4 regions of the Undibacterium sp. YM2 genome follow, and region 4 is predicted to be linked to each of the others. Evidence: predicted binding sites of a transcription regulator. Region 4 holds the regulator's gene; each other region holds the start of a gene.
What was found. The regulator LexA, encoded in region 4, represses DNA repair genes until DNA is damaged. The targets are predictions, from matches to a motif close to ACTGTATNNNNATACAGT.

Region 1: the regulator LexA is predicted to act here: its motif matches at 3,023-3,040, upstream of ruvA (Holliday junction branch migration protein RuvA).
Region 2: the regulator LexA is predicted to act here: its motif matches at 3,541-3,558, upstream of imuA (translesion DNA synthesis-associated protein ImuA).
Region 3: the regulator LexA is predicted to act here: its motif matches at 1,621-1,638, upstream of UNDYM_RS06925 (VRR-NUC domain-containing protein).

What each region holds. Positions count from the first base shown of each region.
Region 1 covers NZ_AP018441.1:5,196,274-5,203,650, forward strand. The annotation lists gene purH (bifunctional phosphoribosylaminoimidazolecarboxamide formyltransferase/IMP cyclohydrolase) at 1-1,484, shown strand, start outside; gene UNDYM_RS23830 (GIY-YIG nuclease family protein) at 1,514-1,813, shown strand; gene ruvC (crossover junction endodeoxyribonuclease RuvC) at 2,388-2,930, shown strand; gene ruvA (Holliday junction branch migration protein RuvA) at 3,055-3,636, shown strand; gene ruvB (Holliday junction branch migration DNA helicase RuvB) at 3,640-4,710, shown strand; gene UNDYM_RS23850 (2-keto-4-pentenoate hydratase) at 4,759-5,583, shown strand; gene UNDYM_RS23855 (porin) at 5,845-6,906, opposite strand; gene UNDYM_RS23860 (porin) at 7,288-7,377, opposite strand, start outside.
Region 2 covers NZ_AP018441.1:2,544,530-2,551,906, reverse strand. The annotation lists gene UNDYM_RS11600 (hypothetical protein) at 1-38, shown strand, start outside; gene UNDYM_RS11595 (hypothetical protein) at 32-2,206, shown strand; gene UNDYM_RS11590 (hypothetical protein) at 2,365-2,964, opposite strand; gene UNDYM_RS11585 (hypothetical protein) at 2,973-3,257, opposite strand; gene imuA (translesion DNA synthesis-associated protein ImuA) at 3,600-4,346, shown strand; gene UNDYM_RS11575 (DNA polymerase Y family protein) at 4,279-5,748, shown strand; partial or broken gene UNDYM_RS11570 (error-prone DNA polymerase) at 5,755-7,377, shown strand, end outside.
Region 3 covers NZ_AP018441.1:1,556,563-1,563,939, reverse strand. The annotation lists gene UNDYM_RS06940 (type I restriction endonuclease subunit R) at 1-73, shown strand, start outside; gene UNDYM_RS06935 (GIY-YIG nuclease family protein) at 142-1,032, shown strand; gene UNDYM_RS06930 (hypothetical protein) at 1,063-1,314, opposite strand; gene UNDYM_RS31065 (hypothetical protein) at 1,296-1,427, opposite strand; gene UNDYM_RS06925 (VRR-NUC domain-containing protein) at 1,664-3,334, shown strand; gene UNDYM_RS06920 (ATP-dependent DNA helicase) at 3,331-5,589, shown strand; gene UNDYM_RS06915 (TetR/AcrR family transcriptional regulator) at 5,924-6,655, shown strand; gene UNDYM_RS06910 (AarF/ABC1/UbiB kinase family protein) at 6,652-7,377, shown strand, end outside.
Region 4 covers NZ_AP018441.1:2,173,933-2,181,309, forward strand. The annotation lists gene lon (endopeptidase La) at 1-2,168, shown strand, start outside; gene lexA (transcriptional repressor LexA) at 2,388-3,044, opposite strand; gene rpsF (30S ribosomal protein S6) at 3,310-3,678, shown strand; gene priB (primosomal replication protein N) at 3,706-4,005, shown strand; gene rpsR (30S ribosomal protein S18) at 4,015-4,299, shown strand; gene rplI (50S ribosomal protein L9) at 4,326-4,778, shown strand; gene UNDYM_RS09805 (replicative DNA helicase) at 4,945-6,333, shown strand; gene UNDYM_RS09810 (DUF47 domain-containing protein) at 6,485-7,111, shown strand; gene UNDYM_RS09815 (inorganic phosphate transporter) at 7,196-7,377, shown strand, end outside.

The sequences.
Region 1 (7,377 bases), 3.0 Mb from region 4:
AGCTCTTGTCCACGGGTGGCACGGCCAAACTGCTGGCTGACAATGGCCTGCCTGTTACCGAAGTGGCTGACTACACTGGCTTCCCTGAGATGCTCGATGGCCGTGTCAAGACCTTGCACCCTAAAGTGCATGGCGGTATTTTGGCACGCCGTGATTTCCCTGAACACGTGGCAGCACTGGAGCAGCATGGCATTCCTACCATCGATATGGTGGTGGTCAACCTGTACCCGTTCCAGCAAACTGTCGCCAAGGGTGAATGCTCACTCGAAGATGCGATAGAAAATATCGACATCGGTGGCCCGACCATGTTGCGCTCTTCTGCCAAGAACCACAAGGACGTGACTGTCATTGTCGATCCGTCTGATTATGCCGTTGTACTGGCAGAGATGAAGGCAAATCAAAACGTCGTCAGCTATGACACCAAGTTCACGCTGGCGAAAAAAGTATTTGCCCATACGGCACAATACGATGGTGCCATCACCAATTACCTGACCAGCCTGGGTGAAGACAAGGCGCACACCACACGCAGCGCTTATCCGCAAACCCTGAACCTGCATTTTGAAAAAGTACAGGAAATGCGTTACGGTGAAAACCCGCATCAGTCTGCCGCTTTCTATCGCGACCTGAAGTCTCTCGAAGGCTCGCTGGCCAACTACAAGCAATTGCAAGGCAAGGAACTGTCTTACAACAATATCGCCGATGCCGATGCCGCATGGGAATGCGTAAAGTCTTTCGCTGAATCTGCCTGCGTCATCGTCAAGCATGCCAATCCTTGCGGTGTGGCTTTGGGCGCGACACCATTTGAAGCCTATAGCAAGGCTTTGCAGACTGACCCGACTTCTGCATTTGGCGGCATCATCGCCTTCAACCGCGAACTTGATGGCAAGGCTGCTGAAATCGTCGCCAAGCAATTCGTTGAAGTGCTGATCGCACCATCGTTCACTGCCGAAGCGAAACAGATTTTTGCAGCAAAACAAAACGTACGTCTGCTGGAAATTTCTCTGGGTGATGGCTTCAATCAATATGATATGAAACGTGTTGGCGGAGGCTTGCTGGTACAGGCACCGGATGCCAAAAACGTCTTGCAGGAAGAACTGCGCGTCGTCTCGAAATTGCAGCCTACACCACAGCAAATGGCTGACATGATGTTCGCCTGGCGCGTGGCCAAGTATGTCAAATCAAATGCAATTGTTTTCTGCGGCAATGGCATGACACTGGGTGTAGGCGCTGGTCAGATGAGCCGCATAGACTCGGCCCGCATCGCTTCCATCAAGGCACAGAATGCTGGTTTGACTTTGACTGGTTCTGCCGTCGCGTCTGACGCCTTCTTCCCCTTCCGTGATGGTCTGGATGTGGTAGTAGATGCTGGTGCAACTTGCGTGATCCACCCGGGTGGTTCCATGCGTGACCAGGAAGTGATTGATGCTGCGGATGAACGTGGTGTGGTCATGGTTTATACCGGTACGCGTCATTTCCGTCATTGATATGATATTGATAAAGTATTGATCAATTAGTGATTCTGTTTAAAACGGCTCTGTTCACCCAGAGCCGTTTTTTATTCTGCATTCTCACCTTTATGGCTTACGTCTATATCCTGGCCAGTGCTCGAAATGGCACTTTATATGTCGGTGTTGCCAACGATTTGATAGCTCGTGTTTATCAGCATAAGAACGATTTCGTTGACAGCTTTACCTCCCGACATAAGGTTAATCAACTGGTCTGGTTTGAACAGGTCGATTCGATTCTTTCTGCCATTCAGCGCGAAAAAGCAGATCAAGGCATGGAAGCGGGAATGGAAGATCAGGTTGATTGAAGAGAGCAATCCTTATTGGCGGGATTTGTATTTGGATATTGTTTGACTCTGACAGAAACGTGATTCGTTAAATCCCCCGCACTTAATTGACGTCGCTCCTGCGCAGGCAGGAGCCTAGTGGCGTTGGTTGTTCACGAATACCATTCGCCAATACTTTCAACGCCAACATGCAAGAAATATCTTCGTGAGCAATTAGCACCTCGGCGTACTACGAACGCCACTGGTGCGCCAGCCAGGTAGATTCCTGCCTACGCAGGAATGACGAATTTGAGAATACGGGCTTATTCGACAGTACCGCATTACGACGATACAAACCGGGCTAGGTATCGCCCACATAATACAAAAAAAATTAACGTCGCTCCAGCGCAGGTTGGAGCCTGGTGACGTTCGTTGCTCACGAATACCATTCGCAAGTAACAACAAATCGGCATATGACACATATCAATCACAACAAACAATAAGCAAAAGTAATCACCCACTCACATAAGCACAAATAAAAATCCACACTGATACGCTATACTCTCCAGCAAGACCCGCTCAGCAACACCAGCTCACCGATATCCACAAAGAATCCATGAAAATCCTAGGCATAGACCCCGGCTTGCGCACCACCGGTTTTGGCGTGATCTATAAACAAGGTAGCAAGCTGACATATATTGCCTCAGGCACCATCAAAACCGTCGATGGAACTTTGCCAGAACGCTTGAAGACAATCTTGTCAGGCGTATCAGAAATAGTACGCACTTACCAGCCAGATTGTGCAGCGATAGAAAAAGTGTTTGTGAACGTCAATCCGCAATCCACCCTGTTGCTGGGGCAAGCGAGGGGTGCGGCAATCTGCGCGCTGGTAGCTGCCGACCTGGCGGTGTCAGAATACACAGCGCTACAGGTCAAGCAAGGCGTAGTTGGCCATGGCCGCGCCAAGAAGGAACAGGTACAGGACATGGTGCAACGTCTGCTGGCCTTGTCGGGCCTGCCCGGCAGTGATGCGGCAGATGCGCTGGGCGTCGCTATCTGCCACGCACATAGTGGCGATACGCTGGCGACCCTGGGCGCGATTGCACCGGGATTGGCCAAGAAGGGCTTACGTGTCAAGGGCGGGCGTCTGGTCGGCTAGCTTCTGGCGGAACCCGCTACATTGCAGTATCGCAATATCCATATAATTTCCCCGCATTTACCTCGTCAAACGCCCAAGAATCGTTTACTATCACTGTTTATTCATACAGTATGAAAGCAGTCTCATGATAGGTCGCATTGCAGGCACTCTGATAGAAAAGAATCCTCCGCAATTGCTGGTCGATTGCCAGGGCGTAGGCTATGAAGTCGATGTGCCCATGAGCACTTTCTATAACCTGCCGCATCTGGGTGAAAAAGTGGTCTTGCTGACGCATCTGGCAATACGCGAAGATGCCCATGTGCTGTTTGGTTTTGGCACGGCTGAAGAGCGCACGACGTTCAAGCAATTGATCAAGATCAGCGGCGTCGGTGCCCGCACTGCGCTCTCTATTTTGTCCGGCATGTCAGTAGCCGATCTGGCGCAGGCGATTACGCTGCAGGAAGCCGGACGTCTGACCCGCGTGCCCGGCATAGGCAAGAAAACTGCTGAAAGATTATTGCTCGAACTAAAGGGCAAACTCGGTGCAGACCTGGGCAATGCCACTGCGGCACTGGCTGCGGGTGATCATAGCGCCGACATCCTGAATGCCTTGCAGGCCCTTGGTTATTCTGACAAGGAAGCCTTGCTGGCGATGAAATCCGTGCCTGCTGGCAGTGGCGTGTCAGATGGCATCAAGCTGGCATTGAAAGCATTGTCCAAAGGCTAAGCGATGACAATACAGACCGACAATCTTTCATCCAACTTCAGCGAGCCACGCATTATCTCGGCCACGCCCAGTTCTCCCAATGAGGAGGCGATAGAGCGCGCCCTGCGTCCCAAGCAGCTTGATGAATATGTGGGACAGGAAAAGATACGCGGCCAGCTGGAAATTTTTATCACGGCGGCAAGACAGCGCAGCGAAGCACTGGATCACACCTTGCTGTTTGGCCCGCCAGGCCTGGGGAAAACAACGCTGGCACACATCATTGCGCGTGAGATGGGTGTTAATCTGCGCCAGACTTCTGGCCCGGTGCTGGAACGCGCTGGTGACCTGGCTGCCCTGCTGACTAACCTGGAAGCCAATGACGTACTCTTCATTGACGAGATACATCGCTTGTCACCGGTCGTTGAAGAGATTTTGTACCCGGCGCTGGAAGACTACCAGATTGACATCATGATAGGCGAAGGCCCGGCAGCCCGCTCGGTCAAGCTGGATTTGCAGCCTTTCACCCTGGTCGGCGCTACTACCCGCGCCGGTATGCTGACCAACCCGCTGCGCGATCGCTTCGGCATCGTTGCCAGACTGGAATTTTATACGCCTGAAGAATTGACCAAGATCGTCACCCGCTCCGCATCACTGCTGGGCGCACCGATACAGGCCGACGGTGCACGAGAAATCGCCAAGCGGGCACGTGGCACACCGCGTATTGCCAACCGCCTGTTGCGGCGTGTGCGTGACTATGCCGAGGTCAAGGGCAATGGTGAAATTACCAAAGGCATGGCCGACGCGGCATTGAAAATGCTGGATGTTGATGCAGTTGGCTTTGACCTCATGGACAGAAAACTGCTGGAAGCCATACTCTTCAAATTTGGCGGTGGCCCGGTAGGACTGGACAATGTTGCCGCCGCCATAGGCGAAGAACGCGACACCATAGAAGATGTACTGGAACCCTATCTGATACAGCAGGGTTTTTTGCAACGCACGCCCAGAGGCAGGATAGCAACGCCGTCCGCGTATGAGCATTTTGGCGTGACCATGCCCAGATCGGGCAATAACGGAGACTTGTGGGGCGGCACCTGATACTCCAGCCCTCCATGGTTTGTGCTCAATCTTACCAAATTTGATGCCATGTCCTTACTAGCCGAACAACATGCCTACACCTTCCTGGAAGCGCGGGCACGCACCCAGCATGTCAGCCCCCTGAGCTGGCAATTTGAACTCAGCATAGATGATGCCTATGACATCGCAAGGGCATCTGACACCATACGCGCCGCCGAAGGCGAGGTGCGCATAGGCCGTAAACTAGGTTTTACCAACCGCAAGCTGTGGACCAAGTACGGCGAAAAAGCCGCCATACGCGAACCTATCTGGAGCAGCCTGTTTGACAGCACAGTGCGCTATGTAGAAGACAACCATGCTTATCAAAGCCTGACTGGTGCCTTGCAGCCACGTATAGAGCCAGAAGTGGTATTCAAGCTCGGCAGGACACCTGCTGCCGATGCCTGCATAGAAGAACTGGCAGATTGCCTGGAATGGATGGCACATGGCATAGAGATCGTCGTCAGCCCCTACCCCGACTGGAAGTTTGAGGCTGCCGATGCGATAGCTGCACTTGGCCTGCACGGCACCCTGCTGATCGGTGAACCACGAATCTTGTCGAGCGCCAGCCGTCAGCATCTGGCTGAGCTGCTGGCCAATGCCAGCGTCTCGCTGTCATGCGATGGCACACTGCTGAGCGCGGGTTATGGCAGTAATGTATTGGACAGCCCCTTGCATGCGATCTGGCACCTGCATGGCCTGCTGCAGAAGCAACCGCAATTCCCAGCTTTGCAGGCAGGTGAAATCATCACCACCGGCACCTGGACTGATGCTTACCCGGTGCAGGCCGGGCAAACCTGGGGGACCGCTTTCTCTGGTATCCCATTACCGGGCTTGAGTGTCAGTTTTGCTTAAAACAGCCAAACATCAGATATTATGGCGGCAATCTCTGTGAAACACTGATTGTCTGAATGAAAAAGGCTGACATGCATCGCATGTCAGCCTTTTTCTTTTTTGCAGAAGCGCATAAACTTTACTGGCAATTCAGCCTGGCAGCCGCTGCCAGCATTGTTTGAAACACTTCACAAAGCAAACGCGAAAAGAGAAAGCACTCACCGTGAGTGCCTTCTCAATCTTGCCAGGCTCTTTTTAAAACTGACCTAAGTCAGCATTAAATTAGAACTTGTGACGGATACCAACGTTAACCAGACGTACATCAGCGCCGTTAGGTACTGGGTGGAAAGTTGCTGAAGAATCAGCGCTACCCAGATTGATGTTTGCGTCGTTGCTTGCGCGGGAGATCGAAGTGTACAGGTTAGTACGCTTGGACAGGGAGTATGTGTAACCCAGAGCCAATTGTGTACCGTTAGCAGCTTTCAACAAGCTGTTTTGGTTAGTGGAACGGATGTAGCTGGCGATGATATTGCCAGAACCAACTGGTACTGTCGCACCCAGCAACCATACGCGACGATCCAGAGCAGCTGCGCCTACGCCATCATCTTTGATAGAGGAGAAAGCAGCGTGTGCTGTAACTACGTCAAAGTTGTATGTACCAGCCAGCAAGTAGCTCTTGGTTGCATTAGTACCAGTAGCATTTTGCGCATTGCTGTATGCCAGTTCAGCAAACAGAGGACCAGCAGTGTAAGCACCGGAGAAACCGATGTAACGGCCAGCTGTTGTGTTACCAGCAACTTCACCGAAACCATAAGCCAGAGTACCTACGAAACCGCCCAGGTTAGTTGTGTTATAGACAGCGGAGTTGTTGATACGAACGCCACCGTGGTCGAAGTAAGCTGCAGCGCCCAGACCGGATGTGCCGCTACCTGCTGTACCGCTAGTGATACCAGTGCTGAATGGATCGAAGCTGTCGATAGCAACGAATGCTGGTGTGTATTGACGGCCGAAGTTAATACCACCGAAGTCACCAGACAAACCTACGAAAGCTTGACGACCGAATGCACGGCCACCTTGAGCGGAGCTACCTGTATCAGCATTGATACCCATTTCCAATTGGAAATTTGCTTTCAGACCGCCACCCAGGTCTTCAGAACCTTTGAAGCCCAGACGGGAACCGGATTGAATACCACTATCCAGACCCAGTGTGGAGCCAGCAGGATCGCCAGTGTTTTGATGTTGCAAAGCCATATCAACTACACCGTAGATAGTGACGGAAGATTGAGCTTGCGCTGTACCAGCAACAGCAGCCAAAACTGACAGAGCGATGAGTGATTTTTTCATTGATATTTCTCCAAAGGATTTCACATTGATATTGAACTACATTAAGCACAGTTCGCGCAAAACAGAGCCAAAACATTGATTGCACGAAGAGCGCAAATACTTAAGAACCGACAAGACAGCTAAAAAGAAGTTAACGTATTTGACCAAAAATGGTGTCAGGCAGCCAAGCTAAATCGGCTTTTGGAGGGAATATGGGGGTGTTTTGTCTCGAATAAGCAACAAAAATTGCCTTTAAAACAATAATTTCAATGCAATTTAATTAACATCGATAATGCCGGACAAGCGCTGAAAAATTACATTATTACCAATAAAAATGAAACAAAAACAAAATTGCAAAGGTCGCCCAGGGCGACCTTTGCAAGTAAAACCGTCTATCTACAATCAGAATGCGTGCAATACGCCTACTGCTGTACGTGTTGCAGAACTATTGCCTGCACCAATGATGCCCAATGCCAGGGAAACATCCTGAGC
Region 2 (7,377 bases), 370 kb from region 4:
AGGCATTCGACTGTTCAGAATTCACCCCAACATGTTAGCTTTTAAAATACAGTGGGCCATTATTCTGCCTCTCGTGATGCAGTTGCTCACTGGTCACGCCACCGCGCAGACGGTCGCACGGTTCGTTTCTAATGACGCTACAGTATTCATTCCATTCCCAGATACGGAGACTGCGGTACTTGGATTTCTCGACTGGAAACCCACAGGCAATGTTCGAATTACGGTTAGTCCCAAGACCAGACGTTTGATCTTAATTGGTAGGCGTATTGGTGCCGCAGCGGACACGTCTATTAGTGTTGATGGCGCCAATAACCTTATAGACGTCCATCTATTTGTTGATGACGTGGATGTCGATCAATCTGCGTCATTAACAATATTTGCTTACCGATCTCCAGGGCAAAATGGGTACCCTCTATTTGGATTTAAGTACGGCATGTCTACCCTTTTTCCATTTTACAAAGCGCCGACTGCACCTCAGGTTGGCCTCAATTTCAATGTATGCGGGCAGGCAGCTGTGAACGCTACGTCTACAGTGGCAGGGTCATCAATAGTTGTAAATACCCAAGCAGGCCCGACCGCTGTTAGCACAGGCCTCAATCAAATCCAAGCAGCTCTCTCTGCGCTCAATGCTCAATATTCAGAAGACGATTTCCCCAGCTCGCAAATGTCCGTTTCCGACAGTTTCTGGGTTGGAGAGTATGCCAACTTGAAGCCTTATTGGGATGCTCGCAACCATCCTGAGAGAAACTCCTATGAGCGTCTACGTGAGGGTCTCAAGGGGGCAGTCAATGTGGCAAATAATGTAAAGATTCCAGCGCCTGTTAGTGGAACGCTTCAACGCCTGACACTGCCTGAATGTGCGGATAGTAACGGCAGTGCGCTCGGAGATTGGATCAAGGCATGGGAGACAAGTGCGCTCCCTTCAATTTTGGCTGCGGCCAAGCAAGCAATGGATCAACAACGATGGCAGGAAGCGCTTAAATTTTATTCCTATTTAAGTAAGTACAAACCAATTGTTGACGTTGGCGTTGGCGTCTCTGCCGAGGGACTACAGACTATCGACGCCGCTATTTCTGATCGAGCTCGTTTTGGATCTATCTTTAGAACCACTATCCCAACCAATCCCCAAAGTTTTGAATTCCTTTCGAGCGGAACGGTGATCAATGATCTTGTATCACTGGCACGCGCGCCCGCCCCCACCCACATTACACCAAGGTTCAGTGCAGTCGATGGAGTGCGGCAAAAAGGAAGTGTCCAAGTTGATCCGTCTGGGAATCTAATTGTCACGGTTTTGGGGACATTGCTTGTAGATCCCGCAGTCGTCTTGGCTACATCTCGCTCTGAGGATGTAGTTTCAACCAATGTGAACGCTTTGGAGGCACTCGACGTAGCTATTGATTCGGCAGCTTGGCAGGAGGGCACAGCGACAGCATGGCGAGTAGGCAGTGATCTTTCAATCAGTCTCACTATGCCAAGAAGCAGAGCAGCTTTAATACTTCATCAAATGCGTAGTTTGACCGGGATTCCAGTGACATTGAGGATCAAAAGAAGTGCACAGCAGCGTGACTCCTTTACTGAAATTCAGGTGATCGTTCGTCTACAGTCTCATGTTGGCGTTCTCCCGATGCGTTTGGTGAATGATCAAATACTAAATACGAGCGACGAGACTGTTTCCATCTCATTTGCAGTTACTCAAAATAACTCAGGCAAGCAACTCTTGAATAAGGCAATATCGACGTGCAAAATCGCCGCAAAGGCATCGATTTCACTCACGGAGTGTTTTGGTCAAGCAGTAACCGTTGCAGACGTGGTTCAGTTTGTATTCGATACTTCCGCCGCAAACGATTCGATTGAAGCTGCCTATTTTGACTTTATTCAAAATGATTTAACACTTGGGGTGAGTGTCCAATGCGAATTACCGTCGGTCTATACGAGTAGCAACCAGCCTTTTACGAAGGCGTTACTTACCATTACCCCAATCAATATCTCGAATCAGTCGAAACTACCATCCAAGGTTGTTGACTTGCGAAGCTGTGGTCCAAATGGAAAACGAGATCTTCAATGGATTAAGCCCAATGATGCAAACGCGTGGTCATTTAGAGTACAGGGATTGGTATCGTATGATACGGCCGATTTTACGATAGATCAAAACTACGTCGGGGCAGTTTTCTCAGTCACATCAGACATGCTGCCTGGATTCAATTAGAAATAAGCCAGAATTCCAATTAATACAAACTTGATTTTTTGGAATATGAGCGTCCCTCGGAGGGTGTAAATAATTTTGTGTCCATAAAGTAAAGCTACTCTCATCTATCGAATTTAATTCAATGCGCTTACTTATCAGCGACACATGTCGCTGCTTAACTAGTTGGCGTCAATGAGCTTTCGAACGTAGGCCTCTGGTAGGTCGAGGATTTTCCTTTGAGGCACTACAAGGCTATTAAAGGTTCGAGCAACCTGAGTTGCGAATGTTTCGCAGTCATTATTCGTTAATGAATAGATTCCAGCGTATTGCACCGAACTTAGTGCTGGTAAATTATAGAACGGCTGAGCAATTGACCATGCATGATCAAAGTCATTTTTGTTTACGAGGAGCTCAAGACACTGCTCCTCCATGTGCGTGAAATTCTCTTCTCCGAGATATCCGCTAGGCATAGTGAGCAGCGCGCTGAACGACAAAACCCCTTGGATGAGTCCTGCTCTAGTCGTGTAGCCTAATGCAATCACTTTTCGATCTTGATCAGTGGGCTTGAAGCTGTATGCGACAAACATGTGCCCAGGCAAGCCTTCGGGGCCTGGTGAGGGGCGCGAACAAATTGAGACTGTGTATTCTCCATCCGCATCGGTTTGATTGCGAAGATCAATCTGCTTGTGAGGACTCGCTATACATATTTGCGTTCCAAAGAGAATAGTTGTTACTAATACAACCATAATGTAAGCTCGCGCCATAGGTTTGTCTTTCATCAAAAGAGCTACACACTCACCTTTTTCATGTTTTTCACATAGCCCGTCGCAAACACGTTATCGATAGCAACGTCATAGATATCGCCAGTGCCGTCTACTTTCACGTTGAGATGGGTGTGCGAAAGTTCGACACCCTTGAGAAATTTTCCACTCTTAAACTTTGGCGCAGATGTCACTTTTCCTGTGACATAGCTGCCTTTGCCAGCATCGCAGGTTGCTTTGTTGTCTGCCCATGCGATCGAACTTGTCATGATCAGCCCCAACAACATTACATTCAGAATCGAAGTTTTCATTATTTTCCTATCTGTGAAGGACAAGCAAAGTCAACCAGAGATGCCGTCATAAACAATTTCCAGCATATGTTGGTGACGGATGAATTGGGTTGTAACTAATTGAATAATATCTTCTTATTTTTTTACAAAAATTATAAATAAAGCTAGATATTTAAATAATTGTTAAATCGTTGCAAAAATGATCCGTTAACTTGGCATAGCGGAAAATCTCTCCCCAACCACCTTCATTTTCAAGAAATCAACAAACGGAAATGAAGATGACATTTAATTTTTTTGTGCATATACTGTACATTAATTCAGTATTTTTCCAATCCAAAAAATTATTTCGTCAGCAACAAAATCATGATTGCCCAGTCACCAATCCCGCCAAATCTATCCAGTGTGCTAGGCAAAATGCCGCACGCCATCTGGCGGGCCAGCGAGATGGCTGTCTATAAAGCGTCGACGCTTTCATCTGGTTTCAAAGAACTGGATGCAGAGTTACCCAATGAAGGCTGGCCACGCTCATCTTTGATCGAGCTGTTGGTCCAGCAGGCAGGCATCGGCGAAATGCAGCTCTTGAAGCCAGCTCTGGCAGCGATAGCCAGATCACAGCGCATCGCCTTGATCCAGCCACCCCATGCCCCCAATGGCCTGACATGCCAAAGCTGGAACCTGCCCGCAGAACGGCTCATGTGGCTCAAAGCCAAAACCACCGCCGATGCCCTGTGGACCACCGAGCAAATTTTGAAGAACGGCAGTTGCGGTGCAGTACTGCTCTGGCAAGCAAATATCCGTGCTGAAGCCTTGCGACGATTGAACCTGGCAGCACAGACAACCGACACATATTTCTTTCTCATGCGTCCAGTGTCAGCGCAAAGAGATACTTCTCCGGCACCTTTGCGTTTAGCTCTTCGACCGGCGCGATCGGGTATCAATGTGGAAATCGTCAAACGGCAAGGACCACATTCAGACCTTATCCATTTCATTAACCTGCCTGACATGCCTGTCAGTCGCCACAACAACTCAACGGAACACGATCATGCGCATGTGGATTTGCCTGCACCTGCGATTCTTGCCACTGGAAGCAATCAGACCATCCTGGTCTGAGCCTGGTCCCTATGTATTAATGGAACAAGACCGTGTCCTGACTGCAAGCCGGGAGGCGGCAGTTGCCGGCGTGCGTCCTGCAATGCGGCGCAGCGGCGTTGCTGCAGTCGTACCCGACGCGATTATGATAGATCGTGATCTGCACAAGGAAGACATAGCCTTCAACGCCATCGCGATGGCGCTATTGCGGTTCACCCCTGAAGTCACCTACGCTGATGACTTCTGTGTCCTGATGGACGTTACTGCCAGTCTGAGTCTGTTCCGTGGCCCACGGGCTATTTGCAGGCAGATCAAGAAGTGTGTGCGCATGCTGGGATTTACCGCGACCATGGCCACTGCCCCCACAGCCATGGGTGCATGGCTGCTCTCCAGAGTACCGTTCAGTAAGAAATATGGGCAGGTCAGGCGTGTCGTTCAGACTGGCACCATGGAGAGATTGCTGGACCGTCTGCCTGTATTGCTTCTGCCATCTGCCCACGAGCACTTTGAATGGCTGCAAGGCATAGGCTGTGACACCATTGGTCAGCTACGCAAGCTGCCAAGGGCAGGATTGCAGAGGCGTACCAACAAGCTCTTGTTGGAAGCCATGGATAAAGCCTTTGGCATGGCACCGGAACTGTTTGAATGGATCAAGACGCCCTTGACCTTCTCTGCCCGGATGGAGACACATGACCGTATTGAGCATGCGGAGGCACTGCTGTTTGGCTCCGAGCGCCTGTTATTGCAACTGGTCGGCTGGCTGGTGTCACTGCAAAAGGCTGTTTCCTGTTTTGTGTTCTTCCTGGAACATGAGCGTGGTCGTGCGGCCATAGCGCCTTCCGTTCTCGAAATCAGTCTGGCCGAACCGGCATGGCACGAAGATCACCTGATCCGCCTGTTAAAAGAGAGACTGGGAAGACTTGAGCTGGTGGCTCCCGTCATTGCCCTCAGATTGGAAGTCCTGCAACTGGTCGATATGTTGCCGCCAACCGATTCCTTATTCCCTGAGCCTGGTGGTTCGCAGGAGGATCACAACCGCCTGTTGGAGTTACTGGTCGCTCGCCTGGGTAAAGAGAATGTGCTGAAGCTAACGCCATTAGCTGACCATCGCCCTGAGCGTGCCAATTGCTGGGTGCCGGTCTCTACTAAATGTGCCAAGCAAGAATCGGATTCTATCGACCTGGAGCGGCCATTCTGGGTATTAGAAAATCCCATTCAGCTCTTGATGCGTGATGACCGTCCATTCTACAACTCGCCCCTCAAGCTGATTAAAGGGCCCGAACGGATAGAAAGCGGCTGGTTCGACAATGCCATGGCAGCACGTGACTACTACGTTGCCCAGGGCAGTGATGCAACATGTTACTGGGTCTACCTTGAGCGGACCTCGGACCCGCGCTGGTTTTTGCACGGCTTATTTGCGTGAGTTGCCATGCTGACCTCATCTTTACTACCGGCTTATGCCGAGCTCCAGACCTTTACACACTACAGTTTCCTGCGCGGAGCCTCATCGCCGGAAGACATGATCCAGCGTGCAGCGAAACTGGACTACCAGGCCATTGCCATCACGGATGAATGCAGTGTCTCCGGTGTCGTCAAAGCACACGTGGAAGCCAAAAAGCTAGGCTTGCACCTGATCATCGGTAGCCAGATGCTGGTGACGCCAGAGAACCATACCCCAGCCTTCAATCTCATTATCCTGGCGATGAACAAGAATGGCTACGGGAACCTGTGCGAATTGATCACGGTCGGTCGTACCCGTGCAGAAAAAGGTACTTACCTGATCAGGCCAGAGGACATCGCCCATCCCAAAGGCGACCTGGTACATTTAAAGGGCATGCCAGACTGCCAATTGATCCTGGCCCCTACCTATGGGGTAGATGCCAGCACACTGGCATTGCAGGCAGCCTGGCTGGTACATACCTGCCCAGGCCGTGCCCGCATCGCGTTGAGCCTGCACAACCGGTCCAAGGACGACAGGCACAAGGATGTGGTCTATGCTGTTTCTGAACAATACGGCTTACCCGTAGTGGCGACAGGTGACGTGTGCATGCATGTACGCTCTTATAAACCTGTGCAAGACACCATGACCGCGATCCGCCATGGACTGCCAATCTCTCAATGCGGATACCGACTGGCATCCAATGCTGAACAACACCTGCGCTCGCGGCTGCGCATCGGCAACCTGTATAACCGGGAGGCACTGGATGAAACCTTGCGGGTTGCCAGACTGTGTACCTTCTCCCTGGATGAACTGAAGTATGAGTATCCCGAGGAATTTGTTCCGGCAGGCGAAACCGTCACAAGCTATTTGCGCCGCGAAAGCTATATAGGTGCCAACTGGCGTTTCCCGGCTGGCATTCCCGAAACTGTGCAATTCCAGCTCGAATATGAACTGAAGCTGATTGAGGACCTCAAGTACGAACCTTATTTCTTGACGGTGTATGACATCGTGCGCTTCGCCCGCAGTCAGAACATTCTCTGCCAGGGGCGTGGCAGCGCCGCCAATTCGACTGTCTGCTATTGCCTAGGCATCACCGAGGTGGACCCGGCACGTGGAACCATGCTGTTTGAGCGCTTCATCTCAAAAGAGCGCAACGAACCGCCGGACATAGACGTGGACTTCGAACATCAGCGGCGTGAAGAAGTGATTCAGTACATCTACAACAAGTATGGACGGCTGAGAGCGGCACTGACTGCCGTGATCATCTCTTACCGCCCAAAGAGTGTACTGCGTGATGTTGGCAAAGCTTTGGGCATCGATCTGTCTGTTGTAGAAAAAGTCACCAAAGCGCGCCATGGCTGGAGCAGCGCTAACCTGGCACAACGCATGACAGACTGTGGCTTCGATCCTGAGTCAGACATAGCCCAGAAGTGGTCCGATATCGCTGACAAGATGATGAAGTTCCCGCGCCACATGTCCCAGCATCCGGGAGGTTTTGTCATCTCCCATGAAAAACTCTCCCGTCTGGTTCCCATAGAAAACGCTGCCATGGAAAACCGTAGCGTCGTTCAGTGGGACAAAGACGACCTGGACGCTATTGGTCTCCTTAAG
Region 3 (7,377 bases), 620 kb from region 4:
ACTGTCTGACCCTAAACGCAATGCCGGTTTTGCGAAGGTGATTTTTGATTTATTGACGCGACCAGCGCCGTGACATTTTGCAAGCAGTAGCGAATGACTAGGTCGCTATGACAACCAAGATTTAAGATAAGGATAGATGTGATGCAACCGTTCTCAATAACCCTGTTTGCCACCACTGGTGACCCGGAAGCGATTCGCCACGTGGACAAGTCCAATTGGTCGGGCCATGGAGTGGTGTTTACCAAAGAGCTAGTAGGTAGTTTGAAACAAGAACCTGGTATTTCGCAGGCAGGTATTTATATCTTGGTAGGCAACGCCGCCGAAGAAACAATTTATATTGGCGAAGCAGATCCAGTTGGTGACAGGCTTAAGAATCACGTCGTTAACAAAGAAGGCTGGGTCTGGGGCGTATACTTTTTTGATCAAAATCATAAAATCGGCAAGACTGAAGTGCAATACCTTGAGTCTACGCTCATTGCACTGGCCAAAAGGTATGACAGTGCCATTTTGCTTAACAAAAATACGCCCACAGAACCAACCATGTCGCCAGCCGCAAAAGCCACTGCACAAGCTTTTCTGGCGGACATGCTGCTGATCTTGCCCATGCTGGGCATCAACGCATTTACTCCACCTAAGATCACAGATGTGACGGAACAAGTGCAGCCTGTGGGCTCAGAAAGCGGCACGTTCGACACTATAGTCATCCCAGCCCGTGAAGATGGATTTAAAGAGCAATTCTTAAATAAAAACCGCTGGTTTGCTGTGAGGATCAACGCCAAACAAATACCAAAACTAAAATACATCGCCGCCTACCAAGTTGCTCCAGTCGCAGCGATTACGCATATTGCTGAAATTGAGTCTATCGTCCCTTACAACGATACTGGTAAGTACATGATCAATTTCAAGCAGGCGGCGACAGTGCTCACGCCTGTTCCTCGTACAGATACTAGTGAAATCAATATGCAGTCAGCACGCTACGCCTTACGTGACAAGCTGTTAGCGGCAACGTATCTGGATGAGGTTTGGGCATAAACCTGCTCGCATTTATCTGCATGCAAATTGTTAATACCTATGCTCATCCACCAAATGCTTATTAAAACTGTATTTGCTGCCGCCTTGCAGCACATCGGTCAGGCGTTTGGGGTTGGCGGATGAGATGAAGATGTCGGCGATGCCGTCCTTGACGCGGAACTTGGTGGCGGGGCTTAAGATGTTGTTGGCTTTGATCATCAGGTGGCGGATGATTTTGGCTTTTTCGCTGCAGATGAGGAAGTGGTTTTCTTTTCTGAAGTTGGTCAGGGGATATTGAGCCACCAGCCTTCGTCGTTGCCGTAGCGGACGACTTGGGAGAATTGGGTGTTGCCTTCGTTGAGGACGTTGGCTTGCAGGGAATCGTTGGCGATTTGGATGGCTTCGGCTTTGTTCATTTTTGTTTTCTTTGGGGTCTTGGGCGGGATTCATGAGCAGGATTGCTGCCTGGGTATTCGACGGAAACCCATCCCTATCCCTGCCTTTCCCTTGAAGGGGAAGGAGTATGTGGCGGTATTTTAACCGTTGCAGCTTCAATACAGACGGAATTGGACGCAGTTCTCGTTTACCCTTCACGCTACATTGCGTTAAACTGTATGCATATACAGTTATTTAAACGCTACTCCCCTCCCCCATGCTTGCCAATCTGGATAATCCTTTTTACTACCTTGAAAACTTCCAGGCCGTGCTGGACTGGGTGGGTGGGCGCTACGCGGATTTGTTGGCTGATGATGAGCAAGCGTTTATAGAGCAGTTCGGCAAGCTGCCGCAGGCGTCGCGGGCTTTGTTTGTGCGTATGGTGATGCGCAAGGGTTGCGTGTTCAGGGCCAGCAAGCTGGTGTATGGCGAGATTGGTGAGACTTGTGCTGCAATGCAGGCACTAGTGGATGTGGGCTGGGTGCAGGCTGATCCTGAGCTCGATATTGCGGGCCTGTTTGATTTGCTGCAAAAGCCTGAGCTGGCGCTGGTGCTGGCGATGACACCTGCTGAAAAGAAATTGCCCAAGGCTGAGCAACTGGGTTTGTTTAGCCTACGGCATACGGCTAGCCAGGCTTTTTCTGCCTGGTGCTCAGGCGCTGTCAGTGCTGTGGATGATGTGGCTTACCAGGTGCTGAACAAGGATTTGTGTGATCGTTTGCGGCTGCTGTTTTTTGGTAATCTGTATCAGGACTGGTCTGAGTTTGTATTGTCTGACCTGGGTATTTTCCAGTATGAGAAGGTGGAGTTTTCTGCGGCTTCGCGCGGCTTTGGCTGTCGGGCAGATATTGATGCTTATCTGGCCTTGCATGCCTGTCGTGAGGCTTTTCATGCGGAGCAGCCTGTGCCTAAAGTGCTGGCGCAACTGGCTGCGACTGATTTGCATGCATTGGACAATGCATGGATTGCCAGCCGCCGTAACCGCTTGTTGTACCAGATTGGTGAGTACCTGGAAAAGCAAAAGGACTGGGCGCTGGCGCAGCAGGTGTATGCGGGCTGCACTTACCCAGGCGCGCGCTTGCGTGCCATACGTGTGCTGGAGAAAAGTGAACAGACGCAGGCCGCCTATGATTTGCTGATGCTGGCACAGCAAGCGCCTGAGAGTGAGGCAGAGCATCAGCAGATGTTGCGCATTGCACCGCGCCTTGCCCGCAAGCTGGGGCTGGCTAAAGCCGCCAAAGCAGCCAGCAAGCCACCGACAGAACTGGCCTTGCGCCTGCCTTATCCACAAGAAGATTATGTGGTTGAGTATGTGGTACGTGATCATTTGCGTACAGATGATGCGCCGGTGTTTTATGTGGAGAATGCGCTTATCAATTCTCTGTTTGGTTTGTTGTGCTGGTCTGTGATTTTCAAGGCAATACCGGGGGCGTTTTTTCACCCTTTCCAGCGCGGGCCTGCGGATTTATTGAGTGTTGATTTTCAGGCGCGGCGGACGGATGATTTTGCGACCTGTTTTGCGCAGCTCGATACAGATGCTTATCGCCAGACCATACGGCAAACTTATGCGGCCAAGTCTGGCTTGCAGTCACCTTTTGTGTTTTGGAGTACGCTGTCTGAAGACTTGCTGGAGATGGCGCTGGAGTGCATACCTGCACAACATCTGAAACATAGTTTTGAGCGCATCTTGCTGGACATCCGCGCCAACCGCAATGGCTTCCCTGACCTGATACAGTTCTGGCCGCAAGAACGGCGTTACCAGATGATAGAGGTCAAGGGGCCTGGCGATAAATTGCAGGATAACCAGAAGCGCTGGCTGGACTTTTGCGCGACACATGATATGCCGGTGACAGTGTGCTACCTGGAATGGCAAGAGGCTGAACAGTGAGCAGTGAGAGCACCGCCAGTTATACGGTGGCCGTGCGTGCCCTGTGCGAGTTCACGGCCAAGCAAGGTGACCTGGATTTGCGCTTTACCCCCTCACCCACTGCCGAGCAAGGTATGGCCGGGCATGCAACAGTGGCCCTGCGCAGAGGCAGCAGTTACCAGCGTGAAGTAAAACTGGAAGGCCAGCATGGCAGCTTGCATGTGCGTGGCCGAGCTGATGGTTATGACCCCGACTTGCACCAGGTTGAAGAAATCAAGACCTACCTGGGTGACTTGCATGCCATGCCTGATAACCACCGTAACCTGCACTGGGCGCAAGCAAAGGTGTATGGACATTTGTTATGCCAGAAGCTGGGCTTGCAAAAGATCAGTGTGGCGTTGGTGTATTTCAATATACAAAGCCAGAAAGAGACTGTGCTGCAGCAAGACTTAGCTGCTGGTGAATTGGCAGATTTTTTTGCTTTGTTGGGCGGGCGCTTTATTGCCTGGGCAAAGCAGGAAGCAGCTCACCGTGCTGCACGTGATCTGGCTTTGGCGGATATGGTTTTTCCACACGTGACATTCAGACCAGGGCAAAGGCAACTGGCTGAAGCGATGTATAAGGCCAGCAAGCGCGGCTGTTGCCTGCTGGCGCAAGCGCCGACGGGTATAGGCAAGACCATAGGCAGTTTGTTCCCTCTGTTGAAGGCGACAGCAGAGCACAAGCTGGACAAGATTTTTTATCTGGCAGCAAAAACATCAGGACGGCAACTGGCTTTGCATGCGCTGGGCAATATCCAGAACAGCACGCCAAAGCTAGGCTTGCGCACGCTGGAACTGGTCGCCAAGACCAAGGCTTGTGAATACCCTGAAGCCGCTTGTCATGGTGATGCCTGTCCGCTCGCCAAAGGTTTCTATGATCGCCTGCCTGCCGCACGTGCGGCCGCTGTTGAACAGCAATTGCTTGATAAAGAAGGCTTGCGCAGCATCGCTCTTGAACATCAGGTTTGCCCTTATTATCTGGGCATAGAAATGGCGCGCTGGGCCGATGTCATCATTGGCGACTACAACTATTATTTTGATCTGTATGCTTTGCTGCATGGTTTAACGATAGTGAACAACTGGCGTGTCGCCGTACTGGTGGATGAGGCACACAATATGGTGACTCGGGCGCGCCAGATGTATAGTGTAGAGCTGCAACGCGATAGCCTGAAGCGCTTGCGCAAGTCGCCACCGCCAGCGCTCAAAAAAACTTTGAACAGTTTGTATCGCGCCTGGCTTCAACTGGAAAAAGAGCAGGAGGCTGATTACCAGCCGCATGCCGAGATACCAGAGAAACTGTTGGCCGCTCTGACGCGTCTGTGCACAGAAATTGGTCTTTACTTTGCTGACAATCCCAGCCAGTTAGCGCCGGACTTGCAGCAGTTTTATCTGGATGCCTTGCTGTTCAACCGCCTGGCAGAAAGCTTTGCTGATCATTCGATATTCGATGCCAGCAAAGCACATGGCACATCGACGCTCTGCATACGCAATATCGTGCCAGCGGCTTTTTTGACACCGCGCTTTGCGGCCAGTCATACGACAGCGCTGTTCTCGGCTACTCTGAGTCCCTGGAACTATTATTGTGACACGCTAGGCTTGCCCGAGGGCACAGCATGGGTGGATGTAGAGTCGCCCTTCTCTGCTGATCAATTGCAGGTACATGTGGTGGATAGCGTCTCTACCCGCTATGCCGACCGCATGCGTTCTGTTGCGCCTATCGTTGCCTTGATGGCACGACAGTATCATACGCAGCCAGGCAATTATCTGGCCTTCTTTAGCAGCTTTGACTATCTTGAGCAGGTCAGCGGCAGCTTCATCAATGCGCATCCTGATATCCCTGTGCGTTTGCAAACCCGGCGTATGAATGAGGCAGATCGTGAAGGGTTCCTGGCGCAGTTTACCGAAGATAGTCAGGGTATTGCTTTTGCTGTACTGGGCGGCTCATTTGGTGAAGGCATAGATTTGCCTGGTACACGACTGATAGGTGCGTTTATCGCGACGTTGGGTCTGCCACAACTAAACCCCATCAATGAGCAAATCAGGCTGCGCATGGATAAGATATTTGGGTCGGGGTATGACTATGCTTATCTTTACCCTGGTTTGCAAAAGGTGGTGCAGGCTGCGGGGCGGGTCATACGGCAGACAGATGATCGGGGGGTGGTGTATTTGATTGATGACAGGTTTGGGCGGGGCGATGTGCGGGCTTTGTTGCCGGGGTGGTGGGAGGTGAGGTAACTGTATCGTGCCCTTGTAGGTTGGGCTACGGTTCACCAGTCTAGCGAGGCCCGGCCCAACACTCGGCCTCTGCAAACGTTTATGTTATTTAAACGCTCAGCTTCGTAGGTTGGGCTTCGCTTCATCAGCCCAACACAGAACCTCAGCAAACGTATACGTCACTTATGCGCCCAGTGTTGGGCTGATAAATCGTAGCCCAACCTACACCACGCTCACCTTCCGCCCTCGCAATCAACACAAACCCTCCATTAAACAAGTAAACCTTGTTATTTAACGAAACAAAGTATATATTAATGGGGCCGAATCACCATTTTTATAGAAGTTCGTCTCGATTATGAAAACTTCCAAGTCCCAGCAAGAGCAAACCCGGCGCACCTTGATACGCACCGCCGTTGATCTGATAACGGAAAAAGGCTATGACGCCGCCACCATGAAGCAGATTGCCCGTGAGGCGGGTATAGGGGATGCGACGATTTACAAGTACTTCCCCAGCAAGGAAAAAATCCTGCTGGCTTACTATGAGCTGTGCATAGAAATCACGCTGGAAGTGGTGCAAGAAACACCGGGCTGGGAAGAATTTACCTTGCAGGAAAAACTCCAAAGGCTGGTGGATGCCTTGCTGGAACTCTTGCTGGGTGACCGTGAATTTGTCGAGATCACGCGCGATATCTTTGGCAAATCGCCCTTGCTGATGATGCGCGACAATATGCCGGGTCAGCAAACCCTGAAGCAGGAAATTATCAGACTGCTGGAAGAGGCGGAGCATCGTGGCGATATTTCTCCTTGCGATTTCAAGAACCTGATAGGTGGCCTTTTTGGCGATTATCTGTTTGCTGTCATCGCTTACTGGCTCAAGGATGACTCAGAAGAATTCTCGAATACCACACAACTGGTGGACATGACGCTGGCGATACTGGTGATGGCTTTGAAGAGCGGCATCGTCAATAAAGTATCTGAGCTGGCCAGCTTCATGTTGCGCAACCAGTTGTCACGCATCATGCAAAATGGTTCTGGTTTGCTGGAGATGGTCAAGCTCGTCCGCAATGGCCTGGGGGATGCGCGATGAACAAGGCACCGCCCGCCAGCAAGCTGGGCAGAACTGCCATCACTGGCCTGGCGCTGGCACAGGCCGGTGCCAGCAAGCTGGGGCACAAGGCGCGGCAAATGCTACGCAGTGACGATGACAAGCAAGCTGCACAAGAGCGGCATGAAGCTGAGCTGGGGCGCATACTGTTCAAGGCACTGAACCAGTTAAAAGGCAGTGCCCTCAAGGTGTCGCAATTGCTGAGTATGGAGGCTGACTTTTTACCGGAAGGCATACGCCGCGAACTAGCGAAAGGTTGCCATCAGGTGACGCCGCTGAACCGTGCGCTAATCCACAAAGTGTTCCAGCGTGAATTTGGCGAGGCTCCAGAACACCTGTATGCGCAATTTGATGCACATGCCTTTGCTGCAGCAAGTTTGGGACAGGTACATCATGCCAGATTGGCTGATGGCAGGCATTTGGCGGTGAAAGTGCAATACCCCGGCATTGCCGCTGCCATCGGCAGTGATCTGCGCATGTTACGCGGTATCTTCCAGACCATGGCCATGGGCACCACCGTCTTGCCGCGTAAAGAGGTGATAGACCGCTTCATGAGCGAGTTGGAAGTCAAGATGGGGGAAGAACTGGATTATGAACACGAGGCGATGCAGCTCAACTGGTTTCATGAGCATGTGAACTTGCCTGGCATAGTCATCCCCAAATGCATCAATGAGATGTCGAGCAAGCGGGTCTTGACGATGGAA
Region 4 (7,377 bases):
CCGACGGCACTGTCAAGGTGCTGGTCGAAGGTGCGCAACGTGCGCGCATCAGCAAGATCCATGATTCTGAGTCGCATTTCTTTGCTGACCTGACACCGATCGCCGTCGATGAAGGTGATGAGTCAGAAGTCGAGGCTATGCGCCGTACTATCGTTCAGCAATTTGACCAATACGTCAAACTGAACAAAAAGATTCCACCAGAAATTCTGGCATCCCTGTCCGGCATTGATGACGCTGGTCGCCTGGCTGATACCATCGCCGCGCACCTGCCTTTGAAGCTGGAACAAAAACAGGTCATCCTGGAAATTTTCAGTGTGGCAAAACGTCTTGAACATTTGCTGGGTCAGCTCGAAGGCGAGCTCGATATCTTGCAAGTTGAAAAGCGCATCCGTGGTCGCGTCAAGCGCCAGATGGAAAAATCCCAGCGCGAGTATTACCTGAACGAGCAAGTCAAGGCTATACAGAAAGAGCTGGGCGAGGGTGAAGAGGGCGCTGATATTGACGAGCTGGAGAAAAAAATCCTGGCCGCCAAAATGCCTAAAGAAGCCCGCGACAAAGCACAGAATGAGTTGAAAAAACTCAAGATGATGTCGCCTATGTCGGCAGAAGCTACTGTCGTCCGTAATTACATCGACACTATCGTCAATTTGCCATGGAAGAAAAAATCCAAGGTCAATAATGATTTGACGAATGCTGAAAAAGTATTGGAAGACGAACACTTTGGCCTCGATAAGGTCAAAGAACGCATCCTGGAATATCTTGCAGTACAACAGCGCGTCGACAAGTTGAAAGCGCCTATCCTGTGTCTGGTAGGTCCTCCAGGTGTGGGTAAAACCTCGCTGGGGCAATCCATCGCCCGTGCCACGAACCGCAAGTTCGTGCGTATGGCCCTCGGTGGCGTGCGTGATGAGGCAGAAATTCGCGGTCATCGCCGTACTTACATAGGCTCCATGCCAGGCAAAATCTTGCAAAGCCTGTCCAAGGTCGGTGTACGTAATCCATTATTCCTGCTGGATGAAGTCGATAAGATGGGTGCTGACTTCCGTGGCGACCCTTCGTCTGCCTTGCTGGAGGTATTGGACCCTGAGCAAAATCACACTTTCTCGGACCACTATATCGAAGTCGATTTCGATTTGTCCGATGTGATGTTTGTAGCGACGTCCAACTCTTACAATATCCCGCCAGCATTGCTGGACAGGATGGAAGTGATACGTCTGTCGGGTTATACCGAAGATGAAAAGACCAGCATTGCCCAGCGTTATCTGTTGCCTAAACAAATCAAGAACAATGGTTTGAAAGAAGGCGAAATCACCGTGGCTGAAAGTGCAATACGCGACATCATTCGTTATTACACCCGTGAAGCCGGTGTGCGTTCGCTGGAAAGGGAAATCTCCAAGATTTGCCGCAAGGTCGTGAAAATGCTCTTGCTCAAAAAGACCGAGAAAAAAGCTACGGTCAATTCTAAAAATCTGGATAAATACCTGGGTGTACGTCGCTATGACTTTGGTGTTGCCGTCAAGGATAATCAGATTGGTCAGGTAGTCGGTTTGGCCTGGACGGAAGTGGGTGGCGATTTGCTGACCATAGAAGCTGTCAATATGCCAGGTAAAGGCGGTGTGATACGCACAGGTACACTGGGCGATGTCATGAAAGAATCGATAGAAGCAGCCCGCACTGTGGTACGCAGCCGCGCCAAACGTCTGGGTATCAAGGCAGATGTATTCGAGAAGAGCGACATCCATATCCATGTACCAGAAGGCGCAACACCAAAAGATGGTCCATCTGCCGGTATAGCCATGACCACGGCTCTGGTGTCAGTGTTTACAGGCATCCCGGTTCGTGCTGATGTTGCCATGACAGGTGAAATCACCTTGCGTGGTGAAGTATTGCCTATCGGTGGCTTGAAAGAGAAATTGCTGGCTGCTCACCGTGGTGGCATCAAGACAGTCTTGATACCTGAGGAAAATGCCAAGGATCTGGCAGAGATCCCGGACAATGTAAAAAACAAACTGGAAATCATCCCGGTCAGGTGGATAGACAAGGTCCTGGAAATTGCACTGGAAACCCAGCCTGTTCCTTTGGTGGATGAGCCTGTTTCTGTGGCGGCTGCAACGCCCGCCACTGCGCCAGCTGAAGCACCTGCAGATACAACGGTTGTTAAGCACTAAGCTTCTGAAGCAACAGCTTGTTGCTCTGAAATGAAAAACGTCCGGAAAGTCCGGACGTTTTTTTATATCTGTCGCTTATCTCAGCTGAGAGTGAGTCACTTAATGAGAGGAAGCAAGGCGGGCTTGCCAGTAGACAGAAACAAATAGCTTGAAATATAAGCTTGAGATTCTGCCCGGGCGTGAAGCAAACGAGAGGGTAAAATCACGCCCGGGCTGACCTCAAACCCAGTTGCGCATGAGGCCGACAGCCAGACCTTCCAGCGCGAAATCTTCTTCCGAGTCGCCAATCTTGATCACGGGATAATCCGGGTTCTCTGGCATCAGCTCTATCAGGCTGCCAGTTTTTTTGTAGCGCTTGACGGTCACATCATCACCCAGGCGCGCAACCACGATCTGGCCATTGCGGGCACTGTCAGCCTTTTTGACGGCCAGCAAGTCACCGTCAAGTATGCCAGCATCGCGCATGGACATGCCGCGTACCTTTAGTAAAAAATCCGGCTTGGCAGAAAACAGGGCAGGATCTACGTGGTAAGTGGATTCTATGTGTTCACTCGCCAGTATCGGGGAGCCAGCGGCAACGCGGCCAACCAGTGGCAGGGCAAGTTGCAATAGAGCGGGGTGAGGCAAGGCCAGTTGCTTGCCTGTGATATGGCTGGACAACTCTGACTCCAGCAGGCGTATACCGCGTGAAGTACCTGCCGCAATTTCTATGACGCCTTTGCGTGCCAGGGCTTGCAGATGTTCTTCAGCAGCATTGGTAGAGCGGAACCCCAGCTCTGTCGCAATCTCGGCACGAGTAGGAGGAAACCCCGTGTTTTGAATGGCGTCTTTGATCAGGTTCAGGATTTGTTCCTGTCGGGAAGTGAGTTTGAGCATGGCGTTTTCTAGTGTTAAGGTGCTGTATATACAAGCAGTCTGTATTTTTATACAGTAAAGCTGAATATGCAAGTCAAAATGACCGTAATTAATGAGAAATGTGAAAAAAATACCTCACTTACGATGAGGAATTGGCAGATAAATTGCCTAAGTCACTGATCTAATTGATCAATATGAAAAACTGGGTTATTATTGTCGGCTTTCCTCTTCCCGCACTCGTCTTGACGCCGAGGCGGGCTATTTTTATTGTCCACAAGGAGAATATATGCGTCATTATGAAATCGTATTTATCGTACATCCAGATCAGAGCGAGCAAGTTCCTGCAATGATCGAGCGCTACAAGGCAAGTGTTGTAGCCCGTGGTGGTCAAATCCACCGCGTTGAAGACTGGGGCCGTCGTCAACTGGCTTACATGATTCAAAAACTGGCGAAAGCGCACTACGTTTGCATGAACATCGAATGCGATGCTGAAACTCTGCTCGAGTTGGAAACAGCATTCAAATTCAATGATGCTGTCTTGCGTCACCTGACAGTCAAATTGAAAAAAGCAGAAACAACACCTTCTCCTATGATGAAAGCTGTTCAGAAAGAAGATGCTGCAAAAGCGCAACGTGTTGAAGCGCCTGCTGCTTAATAATTGACAAAGGTCGCGTAAAAAATAGTGAATCAGCTGAAGCTCGTAGCCCGGATTGTGGGAAAAAGCGCATTGCGCTACACCCCGGCCGGTATCCCGATAGCTTCTGCTACCTTGATGCATAGTTCAGAAACTCGTGAGGCGAACACTGTCCGCCAGGTCGAGTTTGAGATTTCTGCGATGGCTGCTGGTGAAATATCCCAGCGTTTTACAGAAATTGCCCTGGAACAGCCCATGGAATTCACCGGTTTTTTAGCGCGCAAAAATCGCAATAGCAAAAGTCTCGTTTTTCATATCACTGAATTCGGGACACATTTACTAGATTAGGAGCCAAAAATGGCATTCGGTAAAAAATTCGACAAAAGCAAATTGAAGCAAAAGCGTCAACAACAAAACCCTTTGTTCAAACGCAAAAAATTCTGCCGCTTCACAGCAGCACATGTAGAAAAAGTTGACTACAAAGACATCGACACACTGAAAGATTTCGTGCAAGAAAACGGCAAAATCATGCCAGCACGTTTGACCGGTACAAAAGCGCTGTATCAACGTCAAGTTGACACTGCAATCAAACGTGCACGTTACCTCGCGTTGCTGCCATACACTGATTTGCACACAGCGTAATTGACGACAAGGTAAAGGAGAAAAATATGCAAGTTATTCTGTTGGATAAAGTCGTTAATCTCGGCAATCTGGGTGATGTAGTTCGCGTAAAAGACGGCTATGCACGTAACTTTTTGATTCCACAACGTATGGCTCGTCGTGCTACGACAGCTGCAGTTGCTGAATTCGAAGCTAAACGCGCTGAACTGGAAAAAGCAGCAGCAGCCAAATTGGCAGCAGCTCAAGCTCAAGGCGAAAAACTGTCCGGTCTGACCGTACAAATCACACAAAAAGCGGGTGTAGATGGCCGTTTGTTTGGTTCTGTTACTAATGCTGATATCGCTGAAGCCCTGACTAAACAAGGTTTTGCGGTAGAAAAAGCACAAGTGCGTTTGCCACAAGGTCCGTTGAAGATCGCTGGCGATCACAGTGTTTCCGTTGCTCTGCACACTGATGTGGTAGTTGACGTTATCGTTGCTGTATTGGGCGAACACGCTTAATTTGCTTTCTTGGCAAATTCAAAAAAGCCGGGTTTTCCCGGCTTTTTTTATGTGGATGGCCGAATTTTGAGCGATTTCGCTATTTGTCACAAACTTGTCACAAACTGGTTCATTTCTCCATGCTGGGACGTTCTGATAGTCTGATTTAACGGTTATAATGCGCGCCATGAAAGCTGGTTCTGATCCTCAACTTGATGCCTTGCGTGTCCCCCCTCATTCCATAGAAGCAGAGCAATCTGTTCTCGGAGGTTTGCTGCTTGATAATGCCGCCTGGGATCGTATCGCTGACTTCATCAACGAAGAAGATTTTTATCGTTATGACCACAGGATCATTTTCCAGTGCATGGTCAAATTGATCAATTCTTCCCGTCCTGCTGACGTCATCACTGTGTATGAAGCCCTGAATGGCATGGGCAAGGCAGAAGACGCCGGCGGCCTGACCTACCTCAACGCGCTCGCGCAGAATACACCTTCGGCTGCGAATATACGCCGCTACGCAGAGATCGTGCGTGACCGCGGTGTCTTGCGCAAGCTGATTACCGTGGCAGATGAGATTTCAGGAGACGCCTTTAACCCGCAAGGGAAAGAGGTCAAGCAAATGCTGGACGCGGCGGAATCCAAGATTTTTGCCATCGCCGAAGAGGGCGCGCGTGGAGCACAAGGTTTCCAGGCCATCCAGCCCTTGCTGACACAAGTGGTTGAACGCATTGATGAATTGTACAACCGCGACAACCAGAACGATATTACCGGTGTGCCTACCGGTTTTGTTGATCTGGACAAAATGACTTCAGGTTTGCAGCCGGGTGATCTGATCATTGTGGCGGGACGTCCATCCATGGGTAAAACGGCCTTCTCGCTGAATATAGGTGAGAACGTGGCGATAGACAGTGGCTTGCCAGTCGCCGTGTTCTCCATGGAGATGGGTGGCGCTCAGTTGGCCATGCGTATGCTGGGCTCGGTAGGTCGTCTGGATCAAAGCCGCCTGCGGGTCGGCAAGCTGACTGATGAAGACTGGCCCCGCCTGACGCATGCGATACAAAAAATGAATGATGCGCAGTTGTACATTGATGAAACTCCAGCGCTGAGTTCAATTGAGTTGCGTGCACGCTCACGCCGCCTGGCGCGCCAATGTGGCAAACTGGGTTTGGTGATAGTCGATTACTTGCAATTGATGTCAGCCAATAATGCCGGTGAAAACCGTGCGACCGAGATTTCTGAAATTTCCCGTAACTTGAAGGGCCTGGCAAAAGAACTGCATTGTCCAGTGATTGCCTTATCCCAGTTGAACCGCTCCCTGGAACAAAGACCAAATAAACGTCCTGTCATGTCTGACTTGCGTGAATCTGGTGCGATTGAACAGGATGCTGACGTCATCATCTTTTTGTATCGCGACCAGGTGTACAACCCGGATTCACCGGACAAGGGGACGGCAGAAATCATTATTGGTAAGCAGCGTAACGGCCCCATTGGTAGCGTGCGTCTGACTTTCCTGGGTGAATACACCAAATTCGATAACTACGTCGGTCATTTGTCCGTGTTTGGTGATAACGAATAATATTAAAAAAAGTATGAACTGATATTGATTGCTTGGTAGAGACGAAGTGGTGTTGTAAAGACTTAAAAGTAGAACAGTGTTGCCAGGTATGTTTGTATGCATGCACTTTCCTGGGCAATTCTAGAAATCTTATATTTTCAGTGAGAATAAAATGTTTGGACGCTTGATGCCCACCGAGGGCAAATTTTTTGAACTCTTCAATCAACATGCTGAGTTATGTGTCAAAGGCTCCAAGGAAATGGTTGCCCTGATGACGAACTTTGATGACCTGGAGATCCGTGTTCACGCGATAGAGAGCATAGAAAAACAGGCTGATACTGTCACTTACAACACGATAGAATTGTTGCACAAAACCTTCATCACACCACTGGATCGTGATGACATCCATAAACTGATCACACGGATGGATGATATTCTGGATTTGCTGGAAGATGCGGGCCAGACCATCTCCCTGTACGATATCCGTGAAATCACACCAGAAGCCAAGCGCCTTGCTGAACTTTGCCTGGGTTGTGCCGAGAAAGTGAAGGCAGCCGTAGCCTTGCTGCACAACATGGATAATTCCCGCGAAATTCTGGCACTGTGCGAAGAAATCGACCGCCTGGAATCGGACGCTGACCATGTCATGCGCGCTGCCATGTCCAAACTGTTCCGCGATGAACCTGATGTCCGCAATCTGATCAAACTCAAAGCGATTTACGAAATTCTGGAAACAGTAACGGATCGTTGTGAGGATGTCGCCAATATCATAGAAGGCATTATTGTTGAGAACGCTTAAGCGTCTGACTTTTTTATTTTGACGCTTAATTGACGCTTAACAGTTCTCTGTCAATGCAGAGAGCGAACAAGGGAATTCACTTTTATGCAATCCTTTCATATGAGCCTGTATGTCATCATCTTATTGGTGGTACTGGCATTGTTATTCGATTTCATGAACGGCTTCCATGATGCCGCCAATGCGATCGCAACCGTTGTATCGACGGGAGTATTGAAGCCTAGCCAGGCTGTAGCCATGGCTGCCTTATTCAATGTATTTGCTTTTTT